3 regions of the Ruicaihuangia jiafui genome follow, and region 3 is predicted to be linked to each of the others. Evidence: predicted binding sites of a transcription regulator. Region 3 holds the regulator's gene; each other region holds the start of a gene.
The links. The regulator LexA, encoded in region 3, represses DNA repair genes until DNA is damaged. The targets are predictions, from matches to a motif close to TCGAACANNTGTTCGA.
Positions count from the first base shown of each region.

Region 1 (2,263 bases), 1.9 Mb from region 3:
GCGGTCGATCGGCAACCGCACCAGCGACATGTCGGCGCGGCCGTCACGGAGCGCGGACACCTGGCTGGCGACATCCGTCATCAGCAATTCGATCGGAACCTCCGGCTGCCGCTCCTTCCAGATGCGCACCCATTTGGTGGGGGTCACCCCGGGCATATAGGCGAGCGAGAAGCGAGGCATGGTGCTCACAGCGTACGCTTTCGTACATGAGTTCCTCGTCGTCGTCCCAGAACATGAAGCCCGCCACCGCGGCGAAGAAGCTGGGGATCTACCTGCCGGCCACTCCGCCGGAGTTCCAGGAGGGCGTGGTGACGCGTGAGGAAATGGCCGAACTCGAGACCAACCCGCCGGCCTGGCTCGAAGAGCTGCGCAAGAACGGACCGCACCCGCGGCCGGTCGTGGCGCACAAGCTCGGGGTGTCGGCGTCGGGCCTCGCCCGCGGCGGGATCACCGAGCCGCTGACTTCGGCCGAGATCCAGGCCCTGCTCGAAGACCAGCCGGACTGGCTGCGCGCCGAACGGGGCACGCAGGCTCAGGTGCACGCCGAGAACGCCCGCGTCAAGGCTCGGGATGCCGAGCGCCGGGCCCGCGCGAAGGGCTAATATGCTGGCGCCAGCGCTCGAGACCGCACTCGATGACCTGCCCGGTGCCCAGCCGTCATACCCGTTCGGCCCGGGTACCCGCGTCTACAAGGTGGGTGGCCGCGTCTTCGCGCTGTGCAGCGACCGCGGCACCTCGATCAGCCTCAAGTGCGACCCGATCGAGAGCGAGGGGCTTCGCCGTGCCTTTTCCGGCATCACCCCCGGTTACCACCTGAACAAGCAGCACTGGATCACGGTGGCCCTCGACGGCAGCGTGCCGGAGGACCTCGTGCTGGAGCTGACCGCGAGTTCGTACCGCCTGGTGTTCAACGCGCTGACCCGGTCGCAGCGCGCCTGGGTGCTGGCGAACCCGCACGACTGACTAGCACGGGGATTCGCCAGGCGAAGGAAGCTAGTGCCCTGCGCCGGTAGTTTTTGTCCCGTTCTTCTTCCCATCTTCGAACATATGTTCTATACTGGAGGGACAGAATCGCTCGTGCCGAGGCGAACATATGGAGAGTTGGATGCTTTCCCCATCCCCGCACGACAGCCTGGATCTGATCGTCGGTCGGCTCGATGAGGCCGCCGCCGCGGAGTCCGACGCGAATCGGGCGCACGCCCGGAGCTGGGCCGCACTTGCCGAGTTGATGCGCTTGGCGCGGGCGAATCCGCACCTCTACCTGCGCCCGGCCGGGCTAGCCCAGAAGGACGTGCTCGAACTGGCAGAGGATGCCGCGGCGTTCGATGCCGGTCTCCGCTTGCACCTTCCAGCTGGCCAGGTACGGGGGCGCGCCCACCAGGCACAGACCCTCGAAGACCGGCTACCGCGGCTCCGCGCCGTCTTCGCCGCCGGCGGCACCACTGTCGCGCATGTGGCGGCGGCGTTGGACCTTGTGGTCGGCTGGATGGACGACGCGGCTGTGCAGGTGTTCGACGCTCAGATCGCTCAGACCGCGGTGACGCTCACCCCGGTCCAGTTCCGCACCCGGGCGCGCCGGCTGAAGGAGAAGCTGCTGATCGAGCCCGCCGAGGCCCGTCACGCGCGCGCATTCGCCGACCGGCGGGTCGTGGTCGAACCGGCCGATGACGGCATGGCCTGGTTGCATGCTCTCGTGTCCGCGCCCGACGCGGTGAGGATCGCCGCCCGGTTGAACGCGACCGCCCGCGCGGAGCAGAAGAAGACGAAACACGACGAGCCGGGGTGGCGTTCCCGTGACCAGCTCCGCGCCGACCTCGCCGTGGCGTGGCTGGCCGGCGATGGCACCCCCACCGCCGCCACGGTCCGCCCGGTGCTTCTGGTTCCCATGCTGACCCTCATCGGGCAGGGCACCGAACCCATCGAGTTACGCGGCTACGGCACCATTGACCGCGCCACCGCTTTGGATCTGTTCACCCGGGCGCCCTCGTTCCGCCGGGTCGGCACCGACCCATTCACCGCTGAGAAGCTCGTCTTGGACCGCCACCGCTACCGGCCCACACAAGCCCAAAGGGACTGGATCGCGATGAGTTTCGAAGACTGCATCGATCCCACCTGCACCAGGCCCGTCGACGACACCGACATCGATCACCTCGAGGAATGGGTCCGTGACCACGGGGCGACCAACGACGAGAACCTCTTCCCCCTCTGCGAAACCAGCAACCGCCGCAAGAACCTCAGCTGGTACGACTACCAACGCGATGGC
Region 1 is NZ_CP061771.1:3,112,770-3,115,032, forward strand. It holds gene HCT51_RS15140 (LysR family substrate-binding domain-containing protein) at 1-180, opposite strand, end outside; gene HCT51_RS15145 (DUF5997 family protein) at 207-602, shown strand; gene HCT51_RS15150 (MmcQ/YjbR family DNA-binding protein) at 604-963, shown strand; gene HCT51_RS15155 (DUF222 domain-containing protein) at 1,106-2,263, shown strand, end outside.
Region 1: HCT51_RS15155 (DUF222 domain-containing protein) is a predicted target of LexA. The motif match lies at 1,040-1,055, and genes of this name have one in related genera.

Region 2 (2,263 bases), 1.6 Mb from region 3:
GCGTACCTGCCGGAAGCGCGCACGGTGCAGTTCGGCGGGGTGCACGCGGTGGTCTACGCGCCGCGCAATCCGGAGTTTCAGGCGCCCGCCGGGGAGTTGCCGCCGTATGTGGCGTTCGTGCACGGAGGGCCGACCTCGCACGTGATGCCCATGCTGAACGTTCCGTACGCGTACTTCACCTCGCGCGGCATCGGCGTGATCGACGTGAATTACGGCGGATCCACCGGCTATGGCCGCGCCTATCGGGAGCGGCTGAAGGGGCAGTGGGGCGTGGTCGACGTCGACGACACGGTGCGCGCGGTGCGGGGACTGGCGGATGCCGCGCTCGCCGACCCCAAGCGACTGGCGATTCGCGGAGGCTCGGCTGGTGGGCTGACGGTGTTGGCGGCGCTGACCTCGTCCGACGTGTTCGCCTGCGGTACCTCTTACTTCGGTGTCGCTGACCTGACCGCGCTCGCCGAGGACATGCACGACTTCGAATCGCGCTACCTGGACGGGCTGGTCGGGCCGCTGCCGGAGTCGGCGCTGCTCTACCAGCAGCGGGCGCCGCTCAACCGGGTGGACGCGCTGTCGTGTCCGGTGCTGCTGCTGCACGGGACCGATGACACGATCGTCGCGCCGGAGCAGGCGAAGCGGTTCCGTGATGCGTTGGTGGCCAACGGCATCCCGCACGCGCACGTGGAGTACGTGGGGGAGTCGCACGGCTTCGTGCGGGCGCAAACGATCATCCACGCGGCGCAGGCCGAGTTGTCGTTTTACGGGCAGGTGATGGGGTTCGAGCCGCCCGGGACTCCGGTGCTGCCGCTGTGGCGGGGGTGAGGCAGGGAGCTGGGTTCGGTCGTGGGCCGACTGCGTCCAACCCGCCTCGCGCGTCTTCTCCTCCACAAGAAGAACTTTCACAACTTACCAAATTCAGTAGAACATACCTTCGAATCCTGCGAAAATGGGTGCATGCCCCAGACCACGCTCCCCGACCTGCAAGCGCTCACCGCCGCCCTCGCGGCGGTCGGCGCGCTGTCGGTGGAGCAGGCCACCCTGGCCGCGCTGTCCGATGACCGGTTGCTGGACTGGCAGGCCGGCTACGCCGAGCTGACCCGCTCGGTGCAGGTCCGCAGCGCCGCGGTGGTCGGCGAGATCGCCCGCCGCTCGGCACCGGAACTCGGCCACGACGGGCTGGCGCAACGCACCGGGCACCGCACTCCGGAGAAGTTCGTGGCCGCCACCACCGGGGTGACCGAGGCCGAGGCCAGAACCCTGGTCAGCGTCGGCGCGATCATGGTGAACGCGGCCGAGACGGATGCCGGCGACCCCACCACGGAGCGGTCGTTCAAGCAGTCCCGGCCCTGGCTGGACGAGGTCGGCCGGGCGGTGGCCCGCGACGAGCTGTCGGTGGCGAAGGCCGAGGCGATCCGCAACGGCCTGGGCGACCTGCCGGCCGAGCAGCGCGGCGCCGACTCCCACACTGCTGCTGCCGGCACCGACCACGACACCGCTGCCGGCGCTGCTGGCGCGGGCGCGGGCGCTGCTGCCGGCGGAGGCGGGGTGACGGTGGCCGATCTGGCCGGGGCGGTGCTGCGGTTACTCGCCGAGGCCCCGGAGCTGTCCGCCGACCGGCTCTACCGGCGGGCCCGGGAGCTCCGCGACGAACTGGACGCGGCCGGCATCCTGGACCGGGAACGGGCGCTGCACCAGGCGCGCAGCATCCGCCGCTACCGGCAACCGGACGGGATGACCCGCTACGTGATCACCGCCGACCCGGAGAACGCCGAGCTGATCGATGAAACCATCGACGCCCTCACCTCACCCAAACGCGGCGGCCCCCGGTTCGTGACCCCGGCCGAGCTGGCCCGGGCCGAGGCCATCGAATCCGACCCGCGCTCCCCGGAACAGCTCGCCTTCGACGGCTTCCTCGCCCTGCTCCAGCTGGGCATCGACGCCGACCCCGGACAGATCTGCGGCAGCCGCAAACCCGCCGTCCGCCTGCTGGTCGCCGAAACCGAACTGCACAAGCCCGACGGCCGCGGCTGGATCGAGGGACAAAAGGTGCCGGTGTCGATGCAGACCATCACCCGGGCCATGTGCGAGGCCGGAGTCGTGCCGATCAGCTTCGGCGACGACGGCCAATCGCTCCGCCTCGGCCGCGAACAACGCCTGTTCAACCCGAAACAACGACTGGTCCTCGCCGCCCGAGACGGCGGCTGCATGTGGCCGGACTGTGACCGCCCCGCCTCCTGGTGCGAAGCACACCACATCGACGAATGGG
Region 2 is NZ_CP061771.1:3,431,964-3,434,226, reverse strand. It holds gene HCT51_RS16680 (S9 family peptidase) at 1-819, shown strand, start outside; gene HCT51_RS16675 (HNH endonuclease signature motif containing protein) at 952-2,263, shown strand, end outside.
Region 2: HCT51_RS16675 (HNH endonuclease signature motif containing protein) is a predicted target of LexA. The motif match lies at 917-932, and genes of this name have one in related genera.

Region 3 (2,263 bases):
TGTCCCGCAGCTCGGTGAACTCGCGGTCGGGGTAGCGGTTGATCGTGAGGATCGCCTGCGCGATCCGCTCGACGATGTCCTGCGCCACATCCTCGGGGATCGGATGCGTGTTCTCGTTGACGTTGAGTGCGATGGGCACTCGCTTCTGCGGGGCGCCGTATGGCGTCTGACCGCGCAGGTCGTCGCGGATGGGGAGGTCAGCGAGAGAAGTCACTGAGCTATTTTAGAACCCGCTCGGTGGGCGTCGTCGCCACGGGGCTTACTGAGAAGGCGCAGCGTTGGAGAACTGGGCGGCGTTCGAGTACACCTCGGGCAAGGCGAGCTGCACGCCGGGATGCACGTCGCCGATGCTCAGTTGGTTGAGCGAGAGGATGTCGGTGATCACGTCGCGCGGGTCGGCGCTCGGCGCGAGTGACTCGGCCAGGCCCCACAGCGATTCGCCGGCGCCCACGGTCACGTACTCGAATGACGGAATCGAGGCATCCGTCGTGGCGACGGCTCCGCCGCCGTTCAACGAGACGACGAGCGCGCCGACCACGAGGGGAAGCGAGGCCAGAGCAGTGAACACGACCCGACCTCGTCGGGTCAGTCGCAGGCGGGAGCGGACCACCGTGGTGGGGCGGGGTGTGGTGCCGATCAGTGCGGTGCTCATTACTACTCCTTCTCTCCGGTGGTGCTTGTTCGCTCCGGTGCTGGGGCGATGCTGGCCAGCTCGCATCCGGCGCTCGGCCGGGAGCGCCGGATGCGAAGCTGTGTTCCGAACATACTTTCGAATGTTCGAAGTGTCAATCGTTTTCTGTGAAGAATTCATCTGTCACCGATGCGGCTGGTGACGGCCCGACACACTAGAACAGATGTTTGCCTACGGCCCGAATGCTGGATACAGTTTCGATTGTCTGAACACAGGCAATCAGGCACCACCGACATTCGATGTGGATCAGTCGAATGAGTCGGTCGAAAGGGGCACGGATGGACGACAGCAAGCAGCCGGAGCGCCGCACGCGCCGCCGGAAGAGTCTCAGCGAGAAGCAGCTCGCGGTGCTGGAGTTCATTCAGCGCTCGGTCGCGCAGCACGGCTATCCGCCGAGCATGCGCGAGATCGGCGACGCCGTAGGCCTCGCCTCACTGTCCAGCGTCACGCATCAGCTGAATCAGCTCGAGTTGAGCGGGTATTTGCGCCGCGACGCCAACCGTCCGCGCGCCCTCGAAGTGCTGATCGACCTGCCAGGATCGGAGGAGCCGACCGAGTCCGCTGCCCCATTCGGCGACGCCGCCATGGTTCCGATGGTCGGCCGCATCGCGGCCGGCATCCCGATCACCGCGGAGCAGCAGATCGAAGAGGTGTTCCCCCTCCCCCGCCAGCTGGTCGGCAAGGGTGATCTGTTCATCCTCAAGGTGGTGGGCGACTCGATGATCGACGCCGCGATCTGTGACGGCGACTGGGTTGTGGTGCGACAGCAGAAGACGGCCGAGAACGGCGACATAGTGGCAGCGATGCTCGATTCGGAGGCCACCGTCAAGGTGTTCCGGCAGCGCGACGGTCACACCTGGCTATTGCCGCGCAACTCCAACTTCGAGCCGATCCTCGGCGACTTCGCCGAGGTGCTGGGCAAGGTCGTGGCGGTGCTCCGGTCGGTCTGACCGGCGGATCCCGCCGACCCGGTCACCGAGCGGCGGGGCCGCTCAGCCGCGGTGCTCGACGAAGTCGGTGAGCGCGTCCACCCGTGATGGGTGAACCAGCGCCCGCACTCTGGTGCCTTTTTCCAGGTACTCCGTCTTCAGCACTCTGCCCTGCACGTGAAGGCGCGAAATGACGTCGCCCCTGTCGTACGGTACGAGCAGCGTGACCTCGACCTCGGGCGCGGGCAGCACCTCGGCGATCCGCCGCTGCAGTTCGTCGATGCCCTCGCCCGTGCGCGCCGAGACGAAGATCGCGTCGGGTTGCAGTCCGCGCAGCAGCAGGCGCTGGTCGTCATCGATCAGGTCGGCCTTGTTGAAGACCAGGATCTCCGGGATGTCGCGGGCATCGATCTCGCCGATCACATCGCGCACCGTGGCGATCTGACTGCCCGGATCCGGGTGTGAGCCATCGACGACGTGCACGATGATGTCGGACTGTTTGACCTCTTCGAGGGTGGAGCGGAACGCCTCCACCAACTGGTGCGGCAGGTTGCGCACGAATCCGACAGTGTCGGCGAGGGTGTACAGCCGGCCGTCGGGGGTGCGGCTGCGTCGCACGGTGGCGTCGAGGGTGGCGAACAGG
Region 3 is NZ_CP061771.1:1,205,191-1,207,453, reverse strand. It holds gene HCT51_RS05790 (histidinol-phosphate transaminase) at 1-214, opposite strand, end outside; gene HCT51_RS05785 (hypothetical protein) at 260-652, opposite strand; gene lexA (transcriptional repressor LexA) at 970-1,641, shown strand; gene hflX (GTPase HflX) at 1,684-2,263, opposite strand, start outside.